DNA from 3 places in the Bacillus sp. D386 genome. Region 1 is predicted to be linked to each of the others. Evidence: a T-box and tRNA genes for the amino acid it is inferred to sense, from the RefSeq annotation. Region 1 holds a T-box; the other regions hold tRNA genes.
The links. A T-box is a leader RNA that pairs with one kind of tRNA and senses whether it is charged. The one in region 1 lies ahead of FHY45_RS17265 (valine--tRNA ligase), so its partner is inferred to be a tRNA-Val.
Positions count from the first base shown of each region.

Region 1 (10,763 bases):
CTTTTACACCTGTAACAACTGATGTTCCATTCTTGATAATACCTGCTTTCTCTGTTGCAATTTCACCCAAAGAATTTCCGAGAATGTTGGTATGCTCTAAAGAGATGCTGGTAATGATCTCCAAAAGCGGTTCAATTACATTAGTGGAATCAAGTCTCCCCCCAAGTCCGGTTTCAATAATAAGAATATCCGGTTGCTCATTTTTAAAATGCAGAAAAGCTAATATAGTCGTTACTTCAAAAGCAGTTAGATAATCCCCTTTTTGCTCTGATTCATTTATTACAGGGAGGAGGTAATTTAATAATTCAACTAGCTTATTGTCCGAAATCATTTCCTCATCAATCATAATTTGTTCGTTCAGCTTTTCAAGATAGGGAGATGTAAAGGTACCTACCCGGTAGCCCTCTGCCACCAAAATATGTTTTAAAAATGTAAGCGTAGAACCTTTGCCATTTGAGCCTGCTATATGTATACAAGGAATGCTGCGCTCCGGATTTCCCAATTTACGTAAGACTCTTTCCATTCTTTCCAGGCCAAAATCCATCCCAAGTTTTGCTGTACGGTCTGCAAGAAACTTCTCTGCCTGTTGATAATCCTGTATCATTTTTTTCACTCCTCAACCATTGCGCTATGTATTAGTATGACATGATTGAACAAAAACACCCTGTTCAAATGCTTCGAACAGGGCGCAATAAAATGTCTTAAGCCAATTCTTCTAAATCCTTCAGGCGGCTTTGTACAGCCTCACGTTTTTCAACATAGTCTGCCAGCTTCGCTTTTTCTTCTTCAATCACCTTTTCAGGCGCTTTTTTCATGAAGCCTTCATTGGATAGCTTTTTCTCAATTCTTTCTACTTCTTTTTTCCATTTTTCAAGTTCTTTTTGAAGACGTTTTTGTTCCTCTTCAATATTTAATAGACCTTGCAATGGAAGAATTAATTCAACACCCGTTACGATAGCTGTCATCGCTTTATCATCAGCAGGGATGTCTGTACCAATTGTTAATTCCTCTGGATTACAGAAGCGCTCGATATAGCTGCTGTTTTTCTCAAGAACAGCTTGTGTTTCTGCATCTTTCGCCTTCAAAGAAAGCTTGATTTTTTTGCTGAGCGGCGTGTTCACTTCTGCGCGAATATTACGTACTGTACGAATGATTTCGACAAGCAATTTCATTTCATCAGAAGCTTTTTCATCCGTTAAGTCCGGATTTACAACAGGCCAAGATGCTGTTGTGATGGACTCCCCTTGGTGAGGAAGGTTCTGCCAAATTTCTTCAGTGATGAATGGCATAAATGGATGTAACAATCGCATCGTTTGATCCAATACGTACGCAAGGATAGAACGTGTTGTAAGTTTAGCTTCCTCGTCTTCTCCATATAGAGGGAGCTTCGCCATTTCAATATACCAATCACAGAAATCATCCCAAATGAAGTTGTATAATGCACGGCCAACTTCACCGAATTCATATTTATCTGCCAGTCTTGTTACAGTTTCAATCGTTTCGTTTAGACGAGTTAAAATCCATTTATCCGCAACTGATTTTTCGCCTGTTAAATCAATCTCTTCATATTTCAGCCCATTCATATTCATCAAGCAGAAACGGGATGCATTCCAAATTTTATTGGCAAAGTTCCAAACAGATTCTACTTTTTCATAGCTGAAACGTAAATCCTGACCTGGTGAGCTTCCAGTTGTTAAGAAATATCTTAATGAATCCGCACCATATTTCTCAATAACCTCCATTGGATCTACACCATTACCAAGAGATTTACTCATTTTCTTGCCATGCTCATCACGTACAAGTCCATGAATCAATACATCTTTGAATGGACGCTCTCCAGTGAATTCAAGTCCCTGGAAAATCATTCTTGATACCCAGAAGAAAATAATATCGTATCCAGTCACAAGAGCTGCTGTTGGATAATAACGTTTAAAGTCTTCTGAATCTGTATCAGGCCAGCCCATTGTGGAAAACGGCCATAACGCAGAACTGAACCATGTATCCAATACATCTGTATCCTGCGTCCAGTTTTCGATATCTGCAGGATCTTCCATTCCTACATGTACCTCGCCTGTTTCCTTATGGTACCAAGCCGGAATGCGGTGACCCCACCAAAGCTGTCTGGAGATACACCAGTCATGGATATTATCCATCCAATTCAAATATGTTTTCTCAAAGCGTTCCGGTACGAATTCTACTTTACCTTCAGTGGATTGCATTTCAATTGCACGCTCTGCCAATGGTCCCATTTTAACAAACCATTGTGTAGATAAATAAGGCTCTACAACAGATCCGCTTCTTTCAGAGTGTCCAACCTGATGGATATGCTCTTCAATTTTGAACAACACTCCCTGATCCTGAAGATCTTTCACAATTTGCTTACGGCAATCGAAACGGTCCATACCTTCATATTTGCCAGCCTTCGCGTTCATCGTTCCGTCTTCATTCATAACTAGAATGCGTTCAAGATTATGACGATTACCTACCTCGAAGTCATTAGGATCATGTGCTGGTGTAATTTTTACAACGCCGGAACCAAAATCCATCTCTACATAATCATCGCCAACAATCGGAATTTCTCTTCCTACGATTGGCAGGATAACCGTTTTTCCAATCAGGTGCTTATAACGGTCATCTTCCGGGTGAACTGCAACTGCTGTATCGCCAAGCATTGTTTCCGGACGAGTTGTCGCAACTTCAATATGCCCGCTGCCATCTGCAAGTGGGTAGCGCATATGATAAAAAGCACCCTTAACCTCTTTATGAATTACTTCAATATCAGAGATCGCTGTTTTTGTACTTGGATCCCAGTTAATAATATATTCACCGCGGTAAATAAGGCCTTTTTCATAAAGTTTTACAAACACTTCACGAACAGCTTTTGAAAGTCCCTCATCTAGAGTAAAGCGTTCACGAGTATAATCAAGGCCCAATCCAATTTTTGCCCATTGCTCACGGATATGAGATGCGTATTCCTCTTTCCATTTCCATGTTTCTTCAACAAATTTCTCACGTCCCAAATCATAACGTGAAACACCTTGATTGCGCAGTTTTTCTTCTACCTTCGCTTGAGTTGCGATTCCCGCATGGTCCATACCTGGCAGCCATAATACGTCATAACCCTGCATTCTCTTCATTCTTGTCAAAATATCCTGAAGCGCAGTATCCCATGCATGACCTAAATGCAGTTTACCCGTTACGTTTGGAGGAGGAATTACAATCGTATAAGGTTCTTTTTGTTTATCCTGTCCCGCTTCAAAGAATTTACCCTTTAACCACCAATCATAGCGTCCTTTTTCGATTGATTGAGGATCGTATTTGGTTGGCATACCAATATCCGTTTGTTGCTCCATTTTTCATTCTCCTTTACTTTCATAATTGGTGAAAAACGCAATAAAAAAACCGCTTCATCCTCTATATAAAAAGGACGAAACGGTATGTCTCGCGGTACCACCTTTGTTCCAATACAAATAACTGTTGTATCGGCACTTCATTTCGTTAACGGCTCTTCACCGGTTATCCGCTACTATTGACGTTCACGGAAACAGCTCCCGGGCGACCTTCTGCGATTACGGTTACTGAAGGAATCTTACAGCCGATGGATTCCTCTCTCTTACAGTCTTAATCACATACTCTTCCCATTCAAAGCTTTTCATTGTTATTTTGGTTTCTCATAATCGGAAATCATTTTTTAATACTGTTATCATACATAAGTATGCATCTACTCGTCAATCATTGTTTCCCATTTTTCTATATTTTATTCAAGCCTATGTCCAAGGTGTCATCGTCAATTCTCATTCTTAGACGCTTTAAATAATGCTGTACAGACACCCATTCAGGGGTAATTTTATATTCTAGCATAAAGGGGGAATTTACATGCGAAAAAAGGTAACTCAATACAATATGCCTCCGTGGATTCGAAATACAAGAAATGTCTTACAGCAATTCTCCATTCCCTTTGCCGTTTTTCAAGGAATCCGGACATTCTTTTTTCCGACCACTTTTGATTTATTTCTGCTATTATTACTGATTGGTCTTGCTTTAGCCTTCCACTTTGATATTCTGTAATCTTTTATAACTATTCATTTAGACCAGGTAGGTTTGCCTGGTTTTTGTTTGATACAGCCTATCATTTTATTATGTTGATGCCATATCTTTTATTTCTCTTCCTTCGCCTTTTTGCTTTCTTCTATTTGTTCCATCCTCATAATAATATATTCAATGTTTTTTAATAACCAATACTGCCTTTGGAATCTTCGGCAAAATTGTATTTCATCCTGTTTACCTTTTTTTCTGGAGTATTGTTCTACTACCTTGATACAATTAGCCGGATAGGCTAAATAGGATAAGAATAAACGCAGCTCACCCTCCTTGTAGGGAAAATACTTCAGATAAAGATAGATCCACTCAACTATTTCTTCACCCTGGATTGGATAAGTTTTTAACTGCTTAACGACAAAAGGCAATAAGTCGAAATAGGCAGGTGCGGTTTTACTCTGTTCAAAATTGATAAAATGGCCATAACCATTTTCACTATATAAGAAATGATGAATTGAGATATTTCCATGGGTCACCACACTGCGTACTTTTTCTTCTTCCTTTGTTAGGTCAAACCACTCCTTCAGTTTATTTAAGGAATACGTCAGAGCCTGAGACAAGTCATAAAAGCACATACTAAACAACTGCTCAAACGGAGACATATACCACTTCTTTTCGATGGTTGTTACCATTTCACGAATAAATTCCTTTTGCTCCTCCCACTCCTTGACTGTTTTTTCATAATACTCTTCCCGTTCCTCTTTCGTAATGTTAATTTCTTTGCCAGATAGCGTATGCATTCTTGCCAATTCCCTGAACATCTGCTGGTGTCGTTCTGCCCGTTCCTCTATATGTTCATCCGGCAGCCAAGGCATAAGGTAACTGATTTTATCATGAGTTAATACTCCATATCTGCCATCAACTGTTGGAAAAATCGGAACAATTCGGTTATATCCATTTTGATATAGGTTCTGCACATTTTTGATAAAATCAATGCCTTTGGTTGCCGGGATGGTTTTAATCGCAAATATACCATTGTTCGTATATACTTTTTTTACTTTTCCAAAATCCTCGTAAAATTCAAGTTCCAATTGATAGTTTCTTAGAAACTCAGATATCCACTCCTGATCTTTTCTTAACATTCCTCTGGCACCCTTTCTGCATGTGCCCTTTTTGGAAACCAATGAAATCTATTTCAGCTGCCCTATCATAAGTCATTATTTTTTAATGAGCTATGCAGCCATGTTTCTCACAGTTAAATTGCATTGTACTATTCCTATTAAAAAAGCAGAGCATATAATGCTGTGCTCTGCTGTTAACTAGACCTATTATTTATAAGAAGCAGCAGCTTCAGGAATATAAATTACCTGACCAGCTTTTAGATCGGATGTTAATTCCAACCCGTTTATTCTCGCGATATGCTGAACGCTCGTTTTATATCGATCTGCCAGAACATCAATATTTTCTCCATTTTGGACAATACAGACTCTTACTTTTGATTGTTGTGATTCTTCCTCCTCTGTAAATAAATCGTATAACAAAGATTTAGACTTACCTTCAGTTTGATCTTCGTTCTCCTTCCCATTCTTTCTTTTAGAATCAGACGATTGATACTTTTTCTCTACATACTGATTGGATGTTTGTTCTTTTTTCTGTTGACGTATGCGAGAAACATTTGTTTCCGGTTCTACTGCAGCTTTATTCAAATCTGGTGCTACATTCGCTTGAGATTGGTGCGGCTGTACTCTGTCATATTCAGGACTTTCCTCTTTTTCATATTCTGAACTTTCCTCTTTTTCATATTCTGAACTTTCCTCTTTTCCATACTCGGCAGTAAAAGGAACGACTTCCATTAATTCCGGAGGACCCTCATCAAATCTATTATCATATGGAATGGAAAAAGATTGGTTTTCATCTTTTTGCTTTTGTCTGTCAACTAATTGGTCCGGTTCAAAAGCAAAAGGGCTATAGTCCTTGTCTGTATGATCTGACTCATCATTCGGCTGTGTTTCTTCATAATCGGCTGGTTGATGCAGTCGGGGTGACAATTTAGTTTCAACATAAAAATGGTCATCCTGGTTATGATTACTCTCTATATAAGAAGTTGGGTTCTTGAGATAAATCTCAGGCGAATCTGCCAAATCCTCCTGCTCCTGATCCTCATCCTCAGAATTTTCCCGATATAAATGCACCTCTATCTGTTCTTCCTCTTGCTCATTATGGACTTCTGCCTGAATAGTAATCTCCTCTGCTGACTCCTCAAAATCTTCGTTGATTTTATTCCATGTATGAGTATGATGCTCTTCCTGAAATCGCCCGGATGTTCCATTTTGATAGTTTGAAGTCTCTTCCCGTTCCTCTGTCTCTGTCACTTGCGTCTGCTCTTCAGGCAAATTATCGTAAACTCCACCAATCCATAAATCTGCTCTAATTTGCAGATATCCCTTTTCTGGCAGCTTATAATCAAAGGTATGCACACCTATATTAAGCTCATCCATTTCCCGAACTCTTTCTGCAGGAATCGTTATATCTACAGGAAATTGCTGATGGAATTCAAATAAATGATGCTCCCTTTGTTCGATTACAGAAACATAGCGCCGAAACGGATCTTCTGCTCCTTCTTCCTGTCCTGTTGCCTCAGTGGCCTTATATTCCCCCATTAAATCCAGAGTCCCTTTAAGAATCACATACTGTTCTACTTGATGAGCTGAAACATTTGGTTCAAGCGAAATGGAATACAGTTCCTCAACTTCCTGTCCCCTTTGAAACCACACACTCTCTTCTAATGAAAATCGTAATGACGATGCATGATCCTCAGACACCCAATTTCCTCCCTTCAGCCCTTTTCATCTAAATGCCATTATCAGCCTATGCTGCAGATACAGAAAATATGTGCTTTGTTAAACGTATGTCTGGAGAATAAAAAAATTCCCCCGAGAGCATACTCGGGGGAATCTACTAATCACTTTATCTCATTCAAATTGGAGCATGGACTCTCGCCTAAAACAAAGGTAAGCAGCAGTAAGAAGTCGATTAGTTCAACTAATGCTCCGTGTGGAATGAAAGTAATTCCTCAACGGACATTGTTTCACTTTATCGTTTAATTGCTTTAAACGCTTTTTGGGCAGCCTGTATAGTCTTTTGAATATCTTCATTACTATGTTCAACTGAAAGAAAGATTCCTTCAAATTGAGAAGGCGGCAAGAATACACCATTTTCCGCCATTTCTTTATAATAATTCGCAAAAAATTGAAGATCTGATTGTTTTGCAGACTCGTAATCTTTAACCTGTTCATTAGTAAAGAAGAAGCCAATCATAGACCCTGCTCGATTACACGTTAAAGGTACTTGGTAGGTTTCAGCTGCTTCCTTAAACCCTGCCTCTAAGAGATCTGCTTTTTTAGTAAACTCTTTATACGTATCCTCATTAAGCTGGATTAACGTTTCATAACCGGCTGTCATCGCAATCGGATTTCCTGATAATGTACCGGCTTGATAGATGGAACCGCTTGGCGCAATTTGGCTCATGATCTCTTTTTTACCGCCGAATGCTCCTACTGGAAGTCCTCCGCCAATTACTTTTCCTAGACAAGTTAAATCTGGAGTAACATCGAAATGACCTTGCGCACATTGATAATCAACACGGAAACCGGTCATAACTTCGTCAAAGACTAATAAAGAACCGTGATTTTCAGTAATTTCTCTTAATCCCTGCAAGAAGCCTGGCAGTGGAGGGACTACTCCCATATTTCCCGCAACTGGCTCTACAATTACAGCTGCTATATCTTCGCCATATTGGTCAAAAGCAAGTTTTACACTCTCAAGATCATTGTATGGAACTGTAATGGTATTTCGCGCAACGCCCTCTGGAACACCAGGGCTATCTGGCAAACCAAGTGTAGCAACTCCTGAACCTGCTTTGATAAGCAATGAATCTCCATGTCCGTGATAACATCCTTCAAATTTAAGGATCTTATCTCGTCCTGTATATCCTCGTGCCAGACGAAGTGCGCTCATGGTTGCTTCTGTACCGGAGGAAACCATCCGTATCATTTCAATTGATGGGACACGATCAATTACAAGCTGTGCCAATTTATTTTCCATTAAAGTTGGAGCACCAAAGCTTGTACCAGTTTCAGCAACCTTTTTAATCGCCTCTACTACCCGGTCATTTGCATGGCCAAGAATCAGCGGTCCCCAGGAAAGAACATAATCAATATATTCATTGCCATCAATATCATAGATTTTTGAACCCTTTCCTCTTTCCATAAAAATCGGATCCATATTTACAGATTTAAAAGCACGGACAGGGCTGTTTACGCCGCCCGGCAATAAATTGATGGATTCCTGGAATGCTTTCTTAGAATTTTCATATGAACGCATATGCTGCAATCTCCTTTATATATGGAATTAATTTGATTCTTTTAACCATTTTGCTGCATCTTTTGCAAAGTAAGTAATGATTAAATCTACACCGGCACGTTTCATACCAGTTAGCATTTCCATCACAATAGCTTTTTCGTCAATCCAGCCATTTGCACCAGCTGCTTTAACCATGGAATACTCTCCACTTACATTATAAGCTACAAGAGGCAGATTTACTGTATTCTTCACATCGCGAATGATATCGAGGAAAGCAAGAGCTGGCTTCACAATGATAAAATCCGCTCCCTCCTGAACGTCTGATTCAGCTTCACGCAAGGCTTCAATACGGTTGGCATAATCCATTTGATAGGATTTTCTATCACCAAATTGAGGTGCTCCGTTTGCTGCTTCACGGAATGGACCATAAAATGCGGATGCATATTTAACGGCATAGGACATGATTGGGATGTGCTGATAGCCTGATTCATCAAGACCCTGGCGAATCGCAGCCACAAATCCATCCATCATATTGGAAGGAGCAATAATATCCGCTCCTGCTTCCGCCTGGCTGACAGCTGTTTTAACCAAAAGCTCCAGACTTTCATCGTTTAAGATTTCATCATTTTCAACCATACCGCAGTGACCGTGGCTTGTATATTCACATAAACATGTATCAGCTACAACAAGAATTTCAGGATAGTTTTCTTTTACAAAACGAATCCCTTTTTGGACAATCCCATGTGTATGAAAAGCACCTGTCCCACATTCATCCTTATTTTCCTGATCCGGTACTCCAAAGAGAATGACAGATTTGATACCAAGTGAAGCCACTTCATCCATTTCCTCTTTCAAACGATCCATGGAAAATTGATAGATTCCTGGCATAGAAGTAACGGGGTTCTTTTCATTTGTACCTTCCGTAATAAAAATCGGATAAATAAAGTCTTCTACATGTAAATGTGTTTCACGCACAAGCGCTCTCATAGATTCATTTCTTCTTAATCTTCTGTGTCGATTAAATTCAATATTGGCCATTTTAAGGTCCTCCTATATTACGAATAATACTGCCTTAATTCTTTCATCATTTCATCTACGGTATATTGCTCCGGACATAATGTGACAGCCACGCCCAGTTCTTCGGCTCTTTTCCTCGTGACCGGTCCGATTGCAACTGTCACTTTATCTATCAAACAGTCAAATAAATGATGTTTTTTCACGGTCTTCATAAAATGATTTACTGTCGAAGGGCTCGTAAATAATAGAATATCTATCTTTTTATTTGTAAGTACATCCACCAAGGCTTGTTCACTGTCTTCTGGCATACGGTTGCTGTAAATAACGGACTCCTCTGTATGTATACCTGCAGCTATCAGCCCATTAAATAGATAATCTCTCGCCAAATCACCCTTTATAATGAGCACAGATTCGCTCGTATCCACTACTTCCAGAAACGCAGGCAAAAAAGATTCAGCTACATATTTCGGTGGGATAAAAGTAGGCTGCAGACCATGTTCCTGCAAGGCTGCTTTCGTTTTTTTACCAATGGCTGCTATTTTAGGATAGATTCCTTCAAATTCCATTTCGTTCAGCATCTCACAAAATAGATCAACACCCGGCTTGCTTGTGAAAACGATCCAATCAAAAGATTCCAGCCTGCTCAGCTTTTCTTTTACTGATTCAAGCCTATCTGCATCAACCTTTTGAAACGAAAGAAGAGGCACCTTAATTGGTACCCCTCCATGCTCAGCAATCATGGCACACAATTGTTCGGCCTGCGCTTCTTCTCTTGTAACCAATACGCCTTTACCCGAAAGAAACAAGGAATGCTTCATTTAGCTTTCCATCTCCTCTTTAACCTTTTCAATTAAAGTCTTTGCTCCCCGTTCGATTAGGCGATTGGCAGCTGTTATACCTAAGCTTTCAGGATCATCTCCTGAAATTTGTTCACGATAAATGGTACGCCCATCAGGCGTTCCGACGAGTGCCTGGAATTGTAAGGTCCCTTTTTCGTCTTTATATGCAAAACCTGCAATTGGAACCTGACAGCCACCCTCCATTTTATTGAGGAAGACACGCTCCGCTGTAACAGCTTCTTTTGTATCCTGACAAGTTAATTTAGCTAATTCCTGCAATAGCTCATGATCGTCTGCTCTGCATTCAATCGCCAGCGCCCCTTGGCCAACTGCAGGTATGCAAGTATCTTCATCAAGGAAATCACTGACAACATCCTTTTTCCAGCCTAATCTCGAAAGACCTGCTGCCGCCAATACGATTGCATCATATTCTTCATCTTTTAATTTTTGAATACGTGTATCCACATTCCCTCTAATCCACTTGATTGTTAAATCCGGACGTTTTGC
Region 1 covers NZ_VEMV01000005.1:471,091-481,853, forward strand. Annotated here, with positions in the region: gene FHY45_RS17260 (bifunctional folylpolyglutamate synthase/dihydrofolate synthase) at 1-604, opposite strand, end outside; gene FHY45_RS17265 (valine--tRNA ligase) at 702-3,353, opposite strand; T-box leader at 3,421-3,655, opposite strand; gene FHY45_RS17270 (hypothetical protein) at 3,877-4,068, shown strand; gene ysxE (spore coat protein YsxE) at 4,158-5,180, opposite strand; gene FHY45_RS17280 (LysM peptidoglycan-binding domain-containing protein) at 5,367-6,860, opposite strand; gene hemL (glutamate-1-semialdehyde 2,1-aminomutase) at 7,132-8,421, opposite strand; gene hemB (porphobilinogen synthase) at 8,449-9,438, opposite strand; gene FHY45_RS17295 (uroporphyrinogen-III synthase) at 9,456-10,235, opposite strand; gene hemC (hydroxymethylbilane synthase) at 10,236-10,763, opposite strand, start outside.

Region 2 (10,763 bases), on a different contig from region 1:
CAGACCTAGAGCGTCTAGCGGCTTGAGCAGCAGAACCATTCAAGCCATCTTTTCTGGATTCAACATTAATAGTATGAGTGATACCATCTGAACGCTGTCGAAAAAGAATGAAGTTTTCATCGTGGTTAGAACCAAATTTTTCAATTAATTGTGCTTCAAAAGATTGTTGTATATCTTGTATAAATCGTGTTAATAAAGCCTGATTTTTTTCTTGAACAATGTCTATTCCAGATTTTTTAAGAAGATTCTCAGCAAAAGATTCTATTTGACCCTGTAAATCAAATAATTGTTTTGTTATATCGGGGTTATTATGATTAGTAGCATCTTCTGCAAGACTATATTATGCACGGGGTATCCATTTAGGAGCAATAATCGTATGCTTACCAACTAATTTTTTGAACTCATTGAAGAATTGAGTTGCAATAGGAGACCAATCATAGCGTTGTTTACTAACCCCGTTAACATTTAGTAAATTGCTAGTAGGATTAATCACAATTTTCAAATCATTACTATCGTCAAAAAGAACACAATGTGCGAAATAGATTCTTTTATATAGTTTCTTAGTGCCATCTAAAAGTGTACCGGTTATTACACAGGGTGCTATATAAGAAAATATATATTCACCTTTTTCATTGTTACGATGTAAACCTACAAGTAAAATTTTATTCAAATTAGGAAGTACTGTTTCTATATCATCGCTAGTATTATCTATATTGAATTCCGATAGTTTATGGTTTATATGTTTATCCCTATTTAAATATATGTTCTGTAGTAACTCTCTTTTTGGTTTGTTATCTAAATTATAAATAAAAGAATAGTTATTACCATCTATTTGATGAAGAGCAAGCCAATCTTCGAATAATTCATCTGGGATTAATGAACCTACCAAATTGGGTTGTTCTATTTCATTTTGTAAGTAATCTATCATATCATTACGAGATGACTTTTTTGGTAAGTTGTATTTATCGAATAAAATTTGAAAATGCCTAAGCTGTGTATAGTTTTTAAGTATTACTTTCACATTTGCCCAATCCAATAGTTTTGCCTCCTAACACTTTATTCTTTTATAATGATAGTAACATATATTAACATATTTATGTGGTATATGGAAATTGATTTACGCTTATGGATTTTAGTCAATAGATAATGAATCAAAATAAATTTGCGTGATTAGGATGATTTTTTATGAAGGATAGGAAGAGTAGAAAGGCTCCTTTATTAAAAAGTGGGCTTGAATTTGAAGAACTTTGTTATGATATTTTCAAGAGTAAGGGTATAAAAGTTCAGGTTTTTGATACCTTTGGAATAGACTTTATATTAGAAACTAGACAGATTGAGAGAGTAGCAGTATATGTGAAATTTTATTTAACTAAGCAACCGAGTAAAGTAATGTTGAGAAAATCCCTTTTTTCTTTAAAAGAATCAGCTACCAAGATAGGTGTAATTAAAAATATATTTATTGTAGGTTGTCCTTTAGATAAAGAAATAAAGTTTGACTTAACAAAAGAATTTCCAAATACCTCAATTCTTGATAGTAACAATTTACTTTTCTTGATAAACAATGATGTCGAGTTAATTGATAGATTTTATAGATTAATGAATGAAATCCTCTTTGATGTTCGAATAGATAGTGAGAAGCCTTTTGATTGTATCAATGATTTTATATTTAATGATATCCCAAATACTTCCTCTGATTACAAAGAAGCATTATCGCTTGGAAATAAATTATATAGGGACTTAAAAGAGATAAGGGCTGGGCGAAATGAATTTTCTTTATATGAAAAAAAGGGAGAGGAAATTTTAAAGTACCTGTTTGACCAGAATTTAAAAGGGTGGCACCCGCAAGTAACAACAGACGATGGATTAAATAGATATGATTTAGTATGTAGAATTCTTCGTGGAAACGAATTTTGGGAGTATTTAATTAATGATTTCCAATCAAGGTATATTATATTTGAGTTTAAAAATTATTCCCAAAAGATTAAACAGACTGAAATCTATACTACAGAAAAGTATTTATTCCAAACAGCATTAAGAAATGTGTGTTTTATTATTTCACGTAGAGGTTTAAGTGATAGTGCTTTAAAAGCAACTGATGGAATATTAAGGGAAACAGGGAAGTTGATTATTGGTCTTGATGATAAAGATTTAAGAGAACTGCTTAATCTTAAAGATACAGGAAATGAACCCTCAGATTATCTGTTTGAAAAAATTGATAATACATTACTAAGATTGTCAAAGTAGACAGAGAGAACAGTCACAATAACCTAAACTATAGACACTATGACTAACCGCCACTAAACCGCCACTATGGAGCTATATTGTTAATGTTATGTTTAAGAAATAAAAGAAAAAACCCTTGATATATCAAGGGTTTTTGGTATGATCCCGACTGGGTTCGAACCAGCGACCCCCACCCTGTCAAGGTGGTGCTCTCCCAGCTGAGCTACGGAATCAAAATACTATTTAATTAACAATATTTAATATAAAGGGTAAGTCAGTTAAAGTCAAGATGAATTTTTGTTTCAGGATCTTTCTTCCATGTAGGCACAAAAAACGATTTATTAAATTTTGGGAGGTACTTAGCCTCTATCCACACTTACTTAATCCTCATAATCTATCTGAGACACTTCAGAGTAAAGCCTGTAATATTTATCACCATAATCTGTCTAATAATTGGCGATATTGAACGCAAATTTTATCATTCGGTTGGTCTTTTTGTGTATATTAAAAATTATAAAATTTTTCTGTAAATTTGTTTGACATAATTTACTAAAGATGATATTTTTAGGATGCGTTAGTTCTCTATAAAGAACTTGCGACTATTGATCTATGAATTATATATAGAAGTTTGAAAGAACAGATTGTAATTTGGATTATATCTGTGACATATAGATGTAATTCAATACAATAATAGGATGAAAAGGGCTCTGTTTTGCTCTTGTTGTTCTAAATAAAGAACATATACATAAGGGGGTGAAGGAATGAAAATTGAAGAATCAGAATCTCCGTTAGATATCGTCATAAATTATGAAGATTTAGCTGATGAATGGAACTGTGCTGAGGAAAAAGAAAAAGGATACTGGGTTCGAGACAATCGTGTTTTATTCGAAATTGATCAGGTAGCGATTTTTGCAGTTGATTCTGGTAAAACAATCAGCATTTCACCACATCTGGATTCAGATCTATGTGTTGGGGACATGTATGGGAGTTATTTTGATGCAGCATCATTTGTTGCCTTTCCATGGGAGTGCCATCGTACTGGATGGTGAAGCGTATGCAATTGTTGGCGAGTCAGGTGCCGGAAAATCAACACTTGCTTCAGCCTTTATGAGTCAGGGATATAAACTGTTAAGTGATGATGTTATTCCAATATGTTTTACCGGGGATTGACCCATGGTCATTCCATCCTATCCATCTCAAAAGCTATGGCAGGAATCATTGGATCATTTTGGAATGAAATCCTCGAATTATCAACCTTTATATGGAAGAGAAACGAAATTTTCAGTACCTGTTCTGGATGATTTTCTACAAAAATCTGTTCCGCTCGCAGGGGTCATTGTTTAACAGAAGAGTATGACGTTAGCCATGAAGAATGTGAAAGTCAGGTTCGTTCATTCCTGGATATGTTGAAAAAAGAAGAATTAATTGATTAAACCATTACTTCCTAAGGAGTTATGTTTATGAACCTCATTCAGAAAGCTCGAACCTTGCTGTCCTTAGATAGCAACACCTTCATGATGTATGTAGAAGCTTATTGTTCCTTAGGAGTGGCCAGGATACAAAAGAGTTTGCCCTTTTCCAAAATTGCGCCTAAACTAGGAAGGAAAATGGAAGAGACCTCCTTAACGTATGTGCCAGCCCATGCTGAAATCCTGGAGTCAGTATCCAAAAGTTTGGAGACGATGAGCAGATATACACTTTGGGAAAGTAAATGTCTTGTAATGGCGATTGCAGGAATGAGAATGCTTGAGCGGCGTGGAATTGAAAGCACTCTTTATATGGCAACAGCAAGAGATAAGGATGGAAAGATGAAGGCTCATGCCTGGCTGCGGAGTGGATTATATTTTGTAGCTGGAGCCAATGGGAAGGAAGCATACACAGTAGTGGGAACCTTCGCGAAAAGAATGGGGGATCAGAAGGAGGAAAAATGATGGATAGACAACCTTTGCAAGTGACCGGTTTTTCCAAAGAGCTGAACCTGATGCTCGCCTTGATCAAAAATAATAGGGACTCCGTAAAAATTTTATTAAACAGTTTCTGGGACAGCGGCAATTCATTTAGCGCTTTCTTTAATGAATGTGGGCAAAGGTGATATTGTTTTTTGTTCATCACTTACCTTTATTGCCAGTGCCAATCCAGTGATTTATCAGGGTGCTCAGCTTGTCTTTATTGATTCTGAACCGGAGACGTGGAATATGTCCCCGGAGGCTCTTGAATGAGCGCTTGAATTCGCAGCGAAAAGGCATAAACTTCCTAAAGCTGTTATTGTTGTGGATTTATATGGGCAAAGTGCGAAGATGAATGAGATTTGTGAAATATGTTCTAAATACAAAGTGCCAATTCTAGAGGATGCAGCAGAGGCTCTTGAACGGGCAAAATTTTTAGCCACGCAGGCAAAGGAAATTGCCCCCTATTATCAGCATAAGGAAGTCGGATATAATTATCGGCTTAGCAATATATTGGCAGGAATAGGAAGGGCGCAGTTTGAGGTTTTACAGGAAAGAATTGATAGAAAGAGATTAATCTATGAAATGTATCGGTTAGCTTTATCGGAGATTGACGGTCTAAACTTTTTGCCGGAACTAGAACATACCGTCTCGAATCGTTGGTTGACAGTCTTCACACTGGAACATAACGATGCAGTTACCCGTTGCTTGCAGGCGTTTGCAAATGAAAATATTGAAGCCAGACCCATGTGGAAACCATTGCATATGCAGCCGCTGTTCAAAGGTGTAGATTTTTTTACCCACAAGGATGATGTGTCTGTATCTGAACAATTATTCAACAAAGGCATTTGTCTTCCATCAGGTACCCATATGACAGAAGATGATATGGAAAGAGTAATTGACTGTTTGCAGAGGGCCTTAATGAAGTAAATAATCTGAGCTAAAGAGGTAGAAAAATGATAGGAAAAAATATACAGGATTTACGTAAGCGTAAAGGAATGACACTGACCCAGCTAGCTGCCAATGCCGGAATATCAAAATCCTATTTAAGCAATATTGAGAGGGGAGTGAATCAAAATCCTTCAATTGAAGTATTGAAAAGGCTGGCTTTTGTTTTAAATGCAGATTTAAAAACATTATTGCGCGTACAGGAAAGTGATGAAAACGATCAAAATCTGAATCAGGAATTAATCGAACTAATCGAGGAATTAAAGACAGCCGTAATTGATAAAGAGCAAATGGATGAGTACCGTGCATTAATTGAGTATATTAAGTGGAAAAGTAAAGTGTAAAATAGCTGTTTCTATTTGAGAAGCAAAGGATTGAAGTAGGATGTTGAAAACGAAAAAGGTGAGTATCATTGTACCCATTTTCAAAGTGGAGAAGTATTTACCGCGCTGTATTGAAAGTCTGATTGCCCAAACCTATCAAAATATTGAAATCATCCTGGTCAATGATGGATCAAAGGATTCCTGCGGAGAAATTATCGACTATTATGGGGAACGTGATCATAGAATCATTCCGGTTCATAAAGAAAATGGCGGTGTCTCAGACGCGAGAAATACAGGAATGGCCTATTCGAGCGGTGACTACACATTCTTTGTGGATGGAGATGATTGGATTGATTTGACCTTGGTAAAAAGGTTAGTTGAAAGAATAGAACAGGATAACGCTGATATTGTACAAACATCCTATTATTACGCATATAAGGATTATCTACTATATGATGAACGTTTTGAAAAACGGGACGATCCGCCAAACGTGCTGGATAACCAACAAGTAATGAAGGAGCTAGTTGTTAATCAAATCGTGAAAAACTTTGCCTGGGGTAAGCTTTATAAAACAGCATTAATTAGAGATATCCCCTTTCAAAACTCTAAGTCGTATTTTGGTTGTTCCTGATGATACTATTTTTATTAATATGGTTTCTATTTCAGAAATGAATACTGAAATTCAAAAAACCTCCCGGTATAAGACGGGAGGGAGACTTGCGAAAAGCCTATGTCTGGCTGAGTAACCTGGATAAATCGTTCCTAATGATATCGAGCCGACCTTCCATAAGTACCTGTGGAATCTTATAGCCGACAAACAAGGGAGATACAACAAAGCGTGGGATCGCCTTGCAAATAATCAAGTCATGAAAATGGTAAAAGAAAAGGTTATAGCTGGTGCATCCCCTATGGAAACCATCCAAAATATAACGGACCAGGATTTGAAGTTTATCAGCAAAATCATCAATCTCATCTAATGTGTTCAATATTAAATTGAATTCAGTAAAACCGATAACTGGATACTTTGATACATTTAACTCAATACCGGATTTCTTGTAAACCTCTGTGCCTTCAAAATCAATCATTGCCATATTCTTATGGTAATCTACATGTTTCATTCCAATGACTTGCATATGGGCATGCTGAATGCTGCCGCCTGAAAAGGGACCATGATTCTTAAATAAGATAACGGACTCATACTCACCAGTCTTCTCCACTTCAAGCCATTTAGCAATACTGAAGCGAATTAATTCACGCATATGCTTCTGTTCATATCCCCTTATATCTTCGTGACATTGATTGGTTTCAATAATGACCGTTTGATAGGTATCCAGAAGAGTGGGATATTTATTCATCAACCAAATAATATCTCCCTTTGTCTCAAGAATATCGGTAAGCTCATCTCTTTGGCAAAAGGGGCAGGCTGCTGTTTTATTACGGATAGTTTCAGGCTTTTGACTGCCAATTGTACTTGAAAAATATAATTGTTGCTGATCCATACTTGCACCTACCTCGTTAACTGTTAAAACTCGATATGTTTATTATAAATTAAAGATATGTATGATTGTATATTTTTAGCCACATTATAGAAATAAAAAAGTGTAAAAATACATAATAAAATGTCGATAGTAACAATGACATATATCTTTAATTGATTGATTATAAAAACATGGACGGTGAGTAGTGAAATGGATTTCGAGTATAGGGATCAATATGTACAGGGAGAAATAGGTGATGTGATTGTCTTTAAAAGAGGAAATTTATTTATCTTTGGAGAAATTATAATACTGAGGGAAGCTTCGTGTATTGTGGAAATTTCTAAAGAATATGCAGACGAATTGAAACTCAACACAACGAGAACAGTTGTCAGACATGGTAATTATAAAATTATTGAGACCTTAAAAGTTCGCGCAAAAGTAAGTGAGCAACAAATCGATCCATTCAGTACACAGGTTTATCATTAAATTTACAATTCGTAGGGGGTGATTGTAAAAGAACCAATCGTGCAATGAAATCACCATTGAATATGCCTTTAAAGTTTTTTAAACCAATTTTGGAAGGAGAGAAGAAATGAAAATTAAATTATACGTCTTTTTAACATCTACCAAGGATAAAGAAAATAGTAGAAGCGAAATGATGATGAAAACAGTTGAGTCATCTTTCCGTCCGGTAATAGGAGACATTATTGAAGACCCTGGATTTGATCAGGGATTTCACAATGGATATGAGGTTGTGAAGGTGACGGTTAATTATGAGAAGAATGAATGCTATGTATCGCTTAGTCCAATGGCAATTGAATTAGAGGAAATTAGTTTCGATGATTATATAAATAAGCTTACAGCCAATGGATGGGAAATCGTTTCAAAAGAGGATGTATCAATTGGCTAACTCTTAACTAAGATCTTTATACATATTATGACTTCATGTGATTTATATTGGTATGTAAAAGACACCATTAATATTCCTATACCAAAAAGTGAACATGATACATATTCATCCAAAACAAATACTTTTGTTGCAGGAGTAAGTAAGGAAACAGCAGTAGAAAATGATAGAAGAATGATTGTGCCTATTCCTGATCATGAATATTTTGTTTGGGTTGAAAGGCTTGAAAAAGAATAACACTTCCATGCTCTTTCTAAATAAGAAGAAACCAGGTCGGTAAGCCGAGCTCACAGGAGAATAGCTGTTTGTATGTGAAACACTTAAAGATATTCAGTAATAGTAGTTTGCTATCATCCATTAAAGGGGCAATCACATTATGAAAAGAGAATGTGATTGCCCCTCTCTGTGCTATTAGATTAAGCACCAACCTTCACATGGTCGGTGTCAGGCTGATTGGTTAAATCTTTCTTCTGAAGCAGCCACATGAGTCCTGCTGAAATGAATCCGAGGGATCCAATTACCATCCAGGCAGATGTAATCGAGTATGCTGCAATAAAGCTTCCCATAATCATTGGGCTTGTTGCATATCCGGCGCCAATTATCAGTGGGAGAATACTGCTGACTCTGCCTCTGTGCGAAGCTGGTGTTTGATTAGCTATAAAGGTCGAAGCATTGATTGCAATCATGATTTCTCCAATGGTCATGATGAAAATAGATACATAGAAGAAGGGAAGTATCGTGGTGAAGGCGAGCATACCAAAGGCAAAAGCATAGCACAAGGCTCCGGTGGCTATCACTTTTATAGGCCTTATCTTATTTGTCAGTTTCGTAATAATCGGCGTAAACGAGATAACCAATATACCGTTAAATGCGGCAAGTGTTCCGTAATAGGCTGCGCCAGAATCATTAAACAACTCCTCTAAATGCAGCGGTATGGTAAATGCCCATTGAGCGTATTCAAATTCGATACATAATAGAATAAAAGCGAACATAATTAATATTGGTCTTGCCCTCAGCACTTTAAAAACAGATCCTTCTACATGCTCCTCAAGCTTTCTTTCCGTTTTCTCTGTTACTGAAATATGTTTGGTTTTTGTCTCTTTTATAAAAATGAAAATTAATGTTGTTGCTAAGAGCGTAGCAATTCCATCAATGATGAAAACAAGATCTAAATGATTTTTATATAGTAGACCGGCCATGATTGGACCAACCGCAAAACCTAAATTAAAACCCATATAGGTTAATGAATAAGCACCTTTCCGATTCTCGGGGGTAGTTAAATCCGCCAATAGTGCATCGTAGGCAGGTGAGCACAAAGCAAAGAAGAGTGATGATAGCATGAGCAAATAAGCCATGGTCATCGAAGGCTCTATTAAACCTATGGATATAACGGTTATGCCTCCTAGACCTTGCGAAACTACAATAATAAATTTTCTCCCCAAGGTATCAGCCAGCTTTCCGCCTAAAATCATACTTGGTGCAGAAATGACACTGACTAAAGTAACATATAGCCCTGCTTGCGCACTATCCATGCCGATCTTCTGAGTGAGGATTAAAACAAGTAATGGATGTACAAACCCTCCCAGACTATTAATAATTCGAGCAAAAAATATAATATAAATTTCTTTGGGTAACCCCCGATATGGACTAAATAAATTTTTAAAAAACTGCATAATGCCTCCTGATTCCTTTAATTAAATTCCAATAATTTCTATTTTAATAGATAAATAGGTAAAAGAGAATATTTGTTTAAAAAATTTTAAATATTTTGAAATTTTAAAGGAAGGAATTGGTATAATGGTGTGTGAAAGATGATAGCTTCAACCAGAGAGAAGGTAAGCAGATGGAGTTTTTTAATGTATTGATTCCGGTATTTGTTATATTTGCTTTAGGATATATAGGCGAGAAGAAGATAGGATTTGATCCAAAAACGATCTCAACGATGTCCCTTTATTTAATGACACCATTACTGGTGTTTCAAACGTTTTATACTAATGAACTGACGTTAGATTATCTTTATATTGTTATTTACGCGTTTGGGCTTTGTTTAGCACTTATTATCTTTGTATGTTTTATCGCTTTTATAAATAAATACAACATAAAGGAAACCTGTGGGCTCATTCTTGGTTCGGTTTTTATGAACAATGGTAATTATGGAACACCTGTTGCGTTATTATTGTTTGGCGCTGCCGGATTTGATTATGCCATCATCTTAATGGTCACCCAAAGTATCGTGATGGCGACAATTGGGGTATATGTAGCGGCGCGAGGAAGTGATATAGGCGGAGGGATTAGAGATACACTTGCAATTGTATTACGTATGCCTGTTGCATATGGAGCGATTTTTGGACTGTTATTTCAGTACACGGGTATTACCATCAGCCATTCCTTAATGACTACCATTGATTTAGTTGGAAGCGCGGCTATTCCGACAATCATGCTTGTTTTAGGTATGCAATTAGCCAAAATCAGTCTGAAGAATATTGAATATAAAAAGGTTACGTATGCACTAATCATTAAATTGGCAGTGGCGCCCCTTGTAGCGTGGGGAATTTCAGCCCTTTTGCCAATCGATACCTTGCTTAAACAATTAATGATTATCATGGCCGGAATGCCTGCTGCTGCAAATACGACGATGTATGCCATTCAGTTTAATACAAAGCCGGAATTTGTTTCGGTTTGTACATTTATAAGTACAGTACTTAGCTTAATCACTTTACCAATCATTTTTTATTTTGTTTTATAGTGAGAAGGATTTATTAGAAAGTGAAGTACATAAAATGGGATTAAACGAATCAATTTATATGAAATATTAGTTGTTCCGCAGAAAGGATGGTATTGGGAATGAAAAGAAACAAAGTATGGATTCCAGCGCTTTTAATGGGGGTAAGCTTGGTGGTATGTATAATGGCCCTTATCCAATCGATCAACTCAACTC
Region 2 covers NZ_VEMV01000002.1:698,920-709,682, reverse strand. Annotated here, with positions in the region: gene FHY45_RS08410 (hypothetical protein) at 341-1,036, opposite strand; gene FHY45_RS08405 (restriction endonuclease) at 1,186-2,244, shown strand; tRNA gene FHY45_RS08400 (tRNA-Val) at 2,384-2,456, opposite strand; gene FHY45_RS08395 (hypothetical protein) at 2,985-3,272, shown strand; gene FHY45_RS08390 (ATP-binding cassette domain-containing protein) at 3,220-3,393, shown strand; gene FHY45_RS20505 (hypothetical protein) at 3,397-3,567, shown strand; gene FHY45_RS21215 (PqqD family peptide modification chaperone) at 3,537-3,656, shown strand; gene FHY45_RS08380 (lasso peptide biosynthesis B2 protein) at 3,684-4,154, shown strand; gene FHY45_RS20500 (hypothetical protein) at 4,154-4,315, shown strand; partial or broken gene FHY45_RS08375 (DegT/DnrJ/EryC1/StrS family aminotransferase) at 4,260-5,099, shown strand; gene FHY45_RS08370 (helix-turn-helix domain-containing protein) at 5,126-5,461, shown strand; gene FHY45_RS08365 (glycosyltransferase family 2 protein) at 5,502-6,071, shown strand; gene FHY45_RS08360 (DUF4931 domain-containing protein) at 6,169-6,939, opposite strand; gene FHY45_RS08355 (DUF2187 family protein) at 7,129-7,404, shown strand; gene FHY45_RS08350 (hypothetical protein) at 7,511-7,828, shown strand; gene FHY45_RS08345 (hypothetical protein) at 7,856-8,062, shown strand; gene FHY45_RS08340 (MDR family MFS transporter) at 8,242-9,498, opposite strand; gene FHY45_RS08335 (AEC family transporter) at 9,669-10,571, shown strand.
Region 2: it encodes a tRNA-Val, which carries the amino acid that the T-box ahead of FHY45_RS17265 (valine--tRNA ligase) is inferred to sense. The anticodon was not compared.

Region 3 (10,763 bases), on a different contig from region 1:
GGAATTTTTTATGCTCCAGGTGTAAAAACAAATGTTTTGTTCTTTACAAGAGGAAAAACAGACCAAGGCAATACAAAAGATGTATGGGTATATGATTTACGAACTAATATGCCATCCTTTGGTAAGAGGAACAGGTTAACGATGGCTCATTTTGAAGACTTCATGAAAGCCTATATTGCAGAAGAGCGTTCTAAGATAGAAGACGAAAGATGGAATAAATTTAAAAGAGAAGAAATTGCTAAGAAATATGATAGTCTAGATATTGGTCTGATTGCTGATGAAGCATTATCCAGCTATGATAATCTTCCTGACCCAATTGAATCTGCTGAAGATGCCATTATGAAACTCCAACAAGCAATGAATTTGTTATATGAGGTTGTTGAAGAATTACGTGAAACACAAGAAGTTAAGGTGAATAGATAATGGGGAAGAAAAAGAAATCAGTAGATGAGTTGTTAGAAGAGGCCTTGGTTCCAAAGGAAGAGCAACCTTACGAAGTGCCTGGAAATTGGGTATGGACAAGAATTGAAAATACTATAAAACCGATGGAAACTAGAGAGCCAAAAAAATTAGATGGAGAAGTCTTTAATTATATAGATGTTGATGCGATTGATAATAAAAAACAAACAGTTAGACAAGTAAAGCAAATAGAAATAACTTTAGCACCCAGTAGAGCAAAAAGAAAAGTTTCTAAAGGTGATGTGATTATTTCACTAGTACGACCATATTTAAAAAATATTGCTCATATAGAGGTAGAGGATAATAAATTGGTAGTGTCTACAGCATTTTATGTTTGTACACCTAAAGAAATATTGAAAGCTAATTATTTATATCGCTATCTATGTACTAATTATGCTACTCAATATTTGATTGACCATACAAGGGGAGATAATTCTCCTTCGGTTCGAAGTACAGACTATGAGAAGATGCCAATTCCTATTCCACCTATATATGAGCAAAAACGCATTGCTGAAAAGTTGGAGCGGCTTATAAATAAAATTGATGAAGCAGAGTGTTTGATTAAAGAAGCAAAAGAATCATTTGAAATTCGGCGAGCGGCTATATTGAATAAGGCTTTTCGTGGGGAGTTAACTAAAGAGTGGAGAAAAGATACAAAGAATACTACCACAATAGATTTAAACTCTATTAGCGAAAAAAAAGATGAGGTGTACAAGGCTTTATTACATGAGGCTAAAATAAAAGGTATAAAGAAGCCTGCAAAACCTAAAAAATTCAAAACTGAATTTAATGATGATTATTATCCCAAAATTCCTTCAAATTGGATTTACTGTACTTTAGGTGAAATTGTTTATGATTTTAAATATGGAACTTCTGAAAAAAGTGATTACCTATATAAAGGCACTCCCGTAATAAGAATACCTAATATTGGCGAAGAGTTTATTAATACTTCTGATTTAAAATATTTGAATAATAATGAAACTATGCATATAAATTCTTCTGTAAAGAAAGATGATATTCTAATAGTACGCTCTAACGGTAGTAAAGACCTTGTAGGAAAATGTTCAATTGTGACAGAAAGTGAATCAGAGTTTGCGTTTGCTTCTTATTTAATAAGATTACGACCTATAATGGTTGATTCAAAATATGTTTTATGGCTTTTAAAATCAGAAAATGTTCGGAATCAATTATTTTCAAAATCAAAATCTTCTGCTGGCATAAATAATATAAACACTGAGGAATTAGCGACCACTGTAATTCCTATACCTTCAATTGAAGAACAGAAAGAGATTGTTAATAAGATTGAAAAATTAGTTGCTCTAGAAAGAGATTCTTTATTAGAACTACAAGTTAAAATTGAAGAAATAAAACAATCCATTCTTACAAGAGCTTTCAAAGGTGAACTTGGCACAAACGACCCCTTGGACGAAAATGCAATTGAATTAATAAAAGACGTTCTTAAAGAACAAGTAAATTAATATCTAAAGGACACTCAATGATTATTGGGTGCCTTTTTTTGTAAGCGATGGATATTACTCGCATTATTCTAATTTCATTAATCAAGACTACAATTGATACTAATGACGGAGAAGCGCTTTGTTTTAAATCATTTTCCCCCTGCAAAATCCACTAATATAACGATTAAATCAGTAAAAGAGAAATCATAATAGCACATGATACTTATAAAGGTGCTATCAGTGTATAAAAGTTCGATTTTTCGTCCAAAATGATATTAAAAGTTCGATAAAATATCCAATATACAATATTTGTAATAAATCAATTGGTTATTACTAAAGTAAAAAGAATAGAAAAAAGACCTTGTTGATATGAGGTCTTTTATTAATTGATAACTAACTTAGTATCATCAATATGTTGTGGATATATGGACTTTATCTATTATATCGAATTCATTATCCTTTGGTTAAGTTAATTGAAGTAATTGGTGGTTATTTATACATGATAATTAATTTAATTCGTCTAAGCCATACATAGAAATGATACGAATTTTGATATTAAAATTCTCTTCATGGCTAATAATATTACATTTTTTTAAATGGTCAGCTATCTCTAACATTCTATAAGTATATTCTGTATGTCCATCTGGTGGAAAGTCTGGTGATTCATCGTCTACTTCATCATATAAAGCTTTAACCTTTTGTTTTAGCATAGTATAAAAATTTTTCCCGTCACGTAGACTTTCAATTTCCTCGAACTTAAAAGAGATAATTGGAATATCAGATTTACAGAGTATTTTTTTTCTTTTACCTTCGCCGAATCTCCATTCATATCCTCCTATACCAAGAATAGAAAAAAAGACACCAAAACGTGCTCCTCTAATTGGTATCAACTCAGCAAGCTTTGTTATCATTCCTACATCAATAGATTTGGACTTATAATTTTTGCATTCACACAAAATTTTAGGTCCAATAAAATCATTCATAAAAGATGGACGTGTTTTTTCTGATAAGGTAGCTTCAATATCTGATTCATTATCAGCTGGACGGTTATTAGAAACCACATTTGTATCCTGAAAACGGTTAAAGATAAATACGGCGAGTTCTTCAAGGACTTTTCCTTTTTTCCAATTTAAATCTTTTTTCCAACTAAACGATTTTTTTACTTCTGAAACATATTGCTCAAATTCGGCAAGTGAGGTTTCATCTGAATTTATTGGCTTCCAAAAAAAATTATCGTCTAATTTATCAATGAAATTTGTTAAATCATCGAAAGTATTTATGTTCATTAATAATTTCCTCTCTTAAAACCAATCTTAACATTTTTAAAATCAAAAACATCCCCACATATAGGACATTTCATTTTAGAATTTGCTTTATAAAAATCATCAAATGAATTAAAAAAATATGGATGGTTATAATCTTCATTGATACAACTCACAACAAGTAGCACATTTAATAATCCCTCATTTGTTAAGTCAGCTAATAATAGCTCTGCAAAATCGTATGTTAAATTAACTTTTATAGCCATTATATTTGTTGTTATGACATCATTAGGTCGAAGAGAAAGTAGTTCCATTTTTACTTTGAATAGGATAGAAGGAGGTAGATTGTATTTGTTTTCTATATTCGTTAAGTTTACGGATGACAATATTAACAACCTCCTCTTCAACAAAAGCGTTTGTACCTCTGATTAAATATGAATCTGAGCCTTGTTCAACTAAAAATCTATAACTTTTTTCTGGGGATTTGTATATTATACCAATCAAATCTAAGTCACCATCAGACCTAGAGCGTCTAGCGGCTTGAGCAGCAGAACCATTCAAGCCATCTTTTCTGGATTCAACATTAATAGTATGAGTGATACCATCTGAACGCTGTCGAAAAAGAATGAAGTTTTCATCGTGGTTAGAACCAAATTTTTCAATTAATTGTGCTTCAAAAGATTGTTGTATATCTTGTATAAATCGTGTTAATAAAGCCTGATTTTTTTCTTGAACAATGTCTATTCCAGATTTTTTAAGAAGATTCTCAGCAAAAGATTCTATTTGACCCTGTAAATCAAATAATTGTTTTGTTATATCGGGGTTATTATGATTAGTAGCATCTTCTGCAAGACTATATTATGCACGGGGTATCCATTTAGGAGCAATAATCGTATGCTTACCAACTAATTTTTTGAACTCATTGAAGAATTGAGTTGCAATAGGAGACCAATCATAGCGTTGTTTACTAACCCCGTTAACATTTAGTAAATTGCTAGTAGGATTAATCACAATTTTCAAATCATTACTATCGTCAAAAAGAACACAATGTGCGAAATAGATTCTTTTATATAGTTTCTTAGTGCCATCTAAAAGTGTACCGGTTATTACACAGGGTGCTATATAAGAAAATATATATTCACCTTTTTCATTGTTACGATGTAAACCTACAAGTAAAATTTTATTCAAATTAGGAAGTACTGTTTCTATATCATCGCTAGTATTATCTATATTGAATTCCGATAGTTTATGGTTTATATGTTTATCCCTATTTAAATATATGTTCTGTAGTAACTCTCTTTTTGGTTTGTTATCTAAATTATAAATAAAAGAATAGTTATTACCATCTATTTGATGAAGAGCAAGCCAATCTTCGAATAATTCATCTGGGATTAATGAACCTACCAAATTGGGTTGTTCTATTTCATTTTGTAAGTAATCTATCATATCATTACGAGATGACTTTTTTGGTAAGTTGTATTTATCGAATAAAATTTGAAAATGCCTAAGCTGTGTATAGTTTTTAAGTATTACTTTCACATTTGCCCAATCCAATAGTTTTGCCTCCTAACACTTTATTCTTTTATAATGATAGTAACATATATTAACATATTTATGTGGTATATGGAAATTGATTTACGCTTATGGATTTTAGTCAATAGATAATGAATCAAAATAAATTTGCGTGATTAGGATGATTTTTTATGAAGGATAGGAAGAGTAGAAAGGCTCCTTTATTAAAAAGTGGGCTTGAATTTGAAGAACTTTGTTATGATATTTTCAAGAGTAAGGGTATAAAAGTTCAGGTTTTTGATACCTTTGGAATAGACTTTATATTAGAAACTAGACAGATTGAGAGAGTAGCAGTATATGTGAAATTTTATTTAACTAAGCAACCGAGTAAAGTAATGTTGAGAAAATCCCTTTTTTCTTTAAAAGAATCAGCTACCAAGATAGGTGTAATTAAAAATATATTTATTGTAGGTTGTCCTTTAGATAAAGAAATAAAGTTTGACTTAACAAAAGAATTTCCAAATACCTCAATTCTTGATAGTAACAATTTACTTTTCTTGATAAACAATGATGTCGAGTTAATTGATAGATTTTATAGATTAATGAATGAAATCCTCTTTGATGTTCGAATAGATAGTGAGAAGCCTTTTGATTGTATCAATGATTTTATATTTAATGATATCCCAAATACTTCCTCTGATTACAAAGAAGCATTATCGCTTGGAAATAAATTATATAGGGACTTAAAAGAGATAAGGGCTGGGCGAAATGAATTTTCTTTATATGAAAAAAAGGGAGAGGAAATTTTAAAGTACCTGTTTGACCAGAATTTAAAAGGGTGGCACCCGCAAGTAACAACAGACGATGGATTAAATAGATATGATTTAGTATGTAGAATTCTTCGTGGAAACGAATTTTGGGAGTATTTAATTAATGATTTCCAATCAAGGTATATTATATTTGAGTTTAAAAATTATTCCCAAAAGATTAAACAGACTGAAATCTATACTACAGAAAAGTATTTATTCCAAACAGCATTAAGAAATGTGTGTTTTATTATTTCACGTAGAGGTTTAAGTGATAGTGCTTTAAAAGCAACTGATGGAATATTAAGGGAAACAGGGAAGTTGATTATTGGTCTTGATGATAAAGATTTAAGAGAACTGCTTAATCTTAAAGATACAGGAAATGAACCCTCAGATTATCTGTTTGAAAAAATTGATAATACATTACTAAGATTGTCAAAGTAGACAGAGAGAACAGTCACAATAACCTAAACTATAGACACTATGACTAACCGCCACTAAACCGCCACTATGGAGCTATATTGTTAATGTTATGTTTAAGAAATAAAAGAAAAAACCCTTGATATATCAAGGGTTTTTGGTATGATCCCGACTGGGTTCGAACCAGCGACCCCCACCCTGTCAAGGTGGTGCTCTCCCAGCTGAGCTACGGAATCAAAATACTATTTAATTAACAATATTTAATATAAAGGGTAAGTCAGTTAAAGTCAAGATGAATTTTTGTTTCAGGATCTTTCTTCCATGTAGGCACAAAAAACGATTTATTAAATTTTGGGAGGTACTTAGCCTCTATCCACACTTACTTAATCCTCATAATCTATCTGAGACACTTCAGAGTAAAGCCTGTAATATTTATCACCATAATCTGTCTAATAATTGGCGATATTGAACGCAAATTTTATCATTCGGTTGGTCTTTTTGTGTATATTAAAAATTATAAAATTTTTCTGTAAATTTGTTTGACATAATTTACTAAAGATGATATTTTTAGGATGCGTTAGTTCTCTATAAAGAACTTGCGACTATTGATCTATGAATTATATATAGAAGTTTGAAAGAACAGATTGTAATTTGGATTATATCTGTGACATATAGATGTAATTCAATACAATAATAGGATGAAAAGGGCTCTGTTTTGCTCTTGTTGTTCTAAATAAAGAACATATACATAAGGGGGTGAAGGAATGAAAATTGAAGAATCAGAATCTCCGTTAGATATCGTCATAAATTATGAAGATTTAGCTGATGAATGGAACTGTGCTGAGGAAAAAGAAAAAGGATACTGGGTTCGAGACAATCGTGTTTTATTCGAAATTGATCAGGTAGCGATTTTTGCAGTTGATTCTGGTAAAACAATCAGCATTTCACCACATCTGGATTCAGATCTATGTGTTGGGGACATGTATGGGAGTTATTTTGATGCAGCATCATTTGTTGCCTTTCCATGGGAGTGCCATCGTACTGGATGGTGAAGCGTATGCAATTGTTGGCGAGTCAGGTGCCGGAAAATCAACACTTGCTTCAGCCTTTATGAGTCAGGGATATAAACTGTTAAGTGATGATGTTATTCCAATATGTTTTACCGGGGATTGACCCATGGTCATTCCATCCTATCCATCTCAAAAGCTATGGCAGGAATCATTGGATCATTTTGGAATGAAATCCTCGAATTATCAACCTTTATATGGAAGAGAAACGAAATTTTCAGTACCTGTTCTGGATGATTTTCTACAAAAATCTGTTCCGCTCGCAGGGGTCATTGTTTAACAGAAGAGTATGACGTTAGCCATGAAGAATGTGAAAGTCAGGTTCGTTCATTCCTGGATATGTTGAAAAAAGAAGAATTAATTGATTAAACCATTACTTCCTAAGGAGTTATGTTTATGAACCTCATTCAGAAAGCTCGAACCTTGCTGTCCTTAGATAGCAACACCTTCATGATGTATGTAGAAGCTTATTGTTCCTTAGGAGTGGCCAGGATACAAAAGAGTTTGCCCTTTTCCAAAATTGCGCCTAAACTAGGAAGGAAAATGGAAGAGACCTCCTTAACGTATGTGCCAGCCCATGCTGAAATCCTGGAGTCAGTATCCAAAAGTTTGGAGACGATGAGCAGATATACACTTTGGGAAAGTAAATGTCTTGTAATGGCGATTGCAGGAATGAGAATGCTTGAGCGGCGTGGAATTGAAAGCACTCTTTATATGGCAACAGCAAGAGATAAGGATGGAAAGATGAAGGCTCATGCCTGGCTGCGGAGTGGATTATATTTTGTAGCTGGAGCCAATGGGAAGGAAGCATACACAGTAGTGGGAACCTTCGCGAAAAGAATGGGGGATCAGAAGGAGGAAAAATGATGGATAGACAACCTTTGCAAGTGACCGGTTTTTCCAAAGAGCTGAACCTGATGCTCGCCTTGATCAAAAATAATAGGGACTCCGTAAAAATTTTATTAAACAGTTTCTGGGACAGCGGCAATTCATTTAGCGCTTTCTTTAATGAATGTGGGCAAAGGTGATATTGTTTTTTGTTCATCACTTACCTTTATTGCCAGTGCCAATCCAGTGATTTATCAGGGTGCTCAGCTTGTCTTTATTGATTCTGAACCGGAGACGTGGAATATGTCCCCGGAGGCTCTTGAATGAGCGCTTGAATTCGCAGCGAAAAGGCATAAACTTCCTAAAGCTGTTATTGTTGTGGATTTATATGGGCAAAGTGCGAAGATGAATGAGATTTGTGAAATATGTTCTAAATACAAAGTGCCAATTCTAGAGGATGCAGCAGAGGCTCTTGAACGGGCAAAATTTTTAGCCACGCAGGCAAAGGAAATTGCCCCCTATTATCAGCATAAGGAAGTCGGATATAATTATCGGCTTAGCAATATATTGGCAGGAATAGGAAGGGCGCAGTTTGAGGTTTTACAGGAAAGAATTGATAGAAAGAGATTAATCTATGAAATGTATCGGTTAGCTTTATCGGAGATTGACGGTCTAAACTTTTTGCCGGAACTAGAACATACCGTCTCGAATCGTTGGTTGACAGTCTTCACACTGGAACATAACGATGCAGTTACCCGTTGCTTGCAGGCGTTTGCAAATGAAAATATTGAAGCCAGACCCATGTGGAAACCATTGCATATGCAGCCGCTGTTCAAAGGTGTAGATTTTTTTACCCACAAGGATGATGTGTCTGTATCTGAACAATTATTCAACAAAGGCATTTGTCTTCCATCAGGTACCCATATGACAGAAGATGATATGGAAAGAGTAATTGACTGTTTGCAGAGGGCCTTAATGAAGTAAATAATCTGAGCTAAAGAGGTAGAAAAATGATAGGAAAAAATATACAGGATTTACGTAAGCGTAAAGGAATGACACTGACCCAGCTAGCTGCCAATGCCGGAATATCAAAATCCTATTTAAGCAATATTGAGAGGGGAGTGAATCAAAATCCTTCAATTGAAGTATTGAAAAGGCTGGCTTTTGTTTTAAATGCAGATTTAAAAACATTATTGCGCGTACAGGAAAGTGATGAAAACGATCAAAATCTGAATCAGGAATTAATCGAACTAATCGAGGAATTAAAGACAGCCGTAATTGATAAAGAGCAAATGGATGAGTACCGTGCATTAATTGAGTATATTAAGTGGAAAAGTAAAGTGTAAAATAGCTGTTTCTATTTGAGAAGCAAAGGATTGAAGTAGGATGTTGAAAACGAAAAAGGTGAGTATCATTGTACCCATTTTCAAAGTGGAGAAGTATTTACCGCGCTGTATTGAAAGTCTGATTGCCCAAACCTATCAAAATATTGAAATCATCCTGGTCAATGATGGATCAAAGGATTCCTGCGGAGAAATTATCGACTATTATGGGGAACGTGATCATAGAATCATTCCGGTTCATAAAGAAAATGGCGGTGTCTCAGACGCGAGAAATACAGGAATGGCCTATTCGAGCGGTGACTACACATTCTTTGTGGATGGAGATGATTGGATTGATTTGACCTTGGTAAAAAGGTTAGTTGAAAGAATAGAACAGGATAACGCTGATATTGTACAAACATCCTATTATTACGCATATAAGGATTATCTACTATATGATGAACGTTTTGAAAAACGGGACGATCCGCCAAACGTGCTGGATAACCAACAAGTAATGAAGGAGCTAGTTGTTAATCAAATCGTGAAAAACTTTGCCTGGGGTAAGCTTTATAAAACAGCATTAATTAGAGATATCCCCTTTCAAAACTCTAAGTCGTATTTTGGTTGTTCCTGATGATACTATTTTTATTAATATGGTTTCTATTTCAGAAATGAATACTGAAATTCAAAAAACCTCCCGGTATAAGACGGGAGGGAGACTTGCGAAAAGCCTATGTCTGGCTGAGTAACCTGGATAAATCGTTCCTAATGATATCGAGCCGACCTTCCATAAGTACCTGTGGAATCTTATAGCCGACAAACAAGGGAGATACAACAAAGCGTGGGATCGCCTTGCAAATAATCAAGTCATGAAAATGGTAAAAGAAAAGGTTATAGCTGGTGCATCCCCTATGGAAACCATCCAAAATATAACGGACCAGGATTTGAAGTTTATCAGCAAAATCATCAATCTCATCTAATGTGTTCAATATTAAATTGAATTCAGTAAAACCGATAACTGGATACTTTGATACATTTAACTCAATACCGGATTTCTTGTAAACCTCTGTGCCTTCAAAATCAATCATTGCCATATTCTTATGGTAATCTACATGTTTCATTCCAATGACTTGCATATGGGCATGCTGAATGCTGCCGCCTGAAAAGGGACCATGATTCTTAAATAAGATAACGGACTCATACTCACCAGTCTTCTCCACTTCAAGCCATTTAGCAATACTGAAGCGAATTAATTCACGCATATGCTTCTGTTCATATCCCCTTATATCTTCGTGACATTGATTGGTTTCAATAATGACCGTTTGATAGGTATCCAGAAGAGTGGGATATTTATTCATCAACCAAATAATATCTCCCTTTGTCTCAAGAATATCGGTAAGCTCATCTCTTTGGCAAAAGGGGCAGGCTGCTGTTTTATTACGGATAGTTTCAGGCTTTTGACTGCCAATTGTACTTGAAAAATATAATTGTTGCTGATCCATACTTGCACCTACCTCGTTAACTGTTAAAACTCGATATGTTTATTATAAATTAAAGATATGTATGATTGTATATTTTTAGCCACATTATAGAAATAAAAAAGTGTAAAAATACATAATAAAATGTCGAT
Region 3 covers NZ_VEMV01000001.1:655,951-666,713, reverse strand. Annotated here, with positions in the region: gene FHY45_RS03185 (class I SAM-dependent DNA methyltransferase) at 1-423, shown strand, start outside; gene FHY45_RS03180 (restriction endonuclease subunit S) at 423-1,937, shown strand; gene FHY45_RS03175 (hypothetical protein) at 2,423-3,202, opposite strand; gene FHY45_RS03170 (hypothetical protein) at 3,202-3,564, opposite strand; gene FHY45_RS03165 (hypothetical protein) at 4,037-4,732, opposite strand; gene FHY45_RS03160 (restriction endonuclease) at 4,882-5,940, shown strand; tRNA gene FHY45_RS03155 (tRNA-Val) at 6,080-6,152, opposite strand; gene FHY45_RS03150 (hypothetical protein) at 6,681-6,968, shown strand; gene FHY45_RS03145 (ATP-binding cassette domain-containing protein) at 6,916-7,089, shown strand; gene FHY45_RS20425 (hypothetical protein) at 7,093-7,263, shown strand; gene FHY45_RS21185 (PqqD family peptide modification chaperone) at 7,233-7,352, shown strand; gene FHY45_RS03135 (lasso peptide biosynthesis B2 protein) at 7,380-7,850, shown strand; gene FHY45_RS20420 (hypothetical protein) at 7,850-8,011, shown strand; partial or broken gene FHY45_RS03130 (DegT/DnrJ/EryC1/StrS family aminotransferase) at 7,956-8,795, shown strand; gene FHY45_RS03125 (helix-turn-helix domain-containing protein) at 8,822-9,157, shown strand; gene FHY45_RS03120 (glycosyltransferase family 2 protein) at 9,198-9,767, shown strand; gene FHY45_RS03115 (DUF4931 domain-containing protein) at 9,865-10,635, opposite strand.
Region 3: it encodes a tRNA-Val, which carries the amino acid that the T-box ahead of FHY45_RS17265 (valine--tRNA ligase) is inferred to sense. The anticodon was not compared.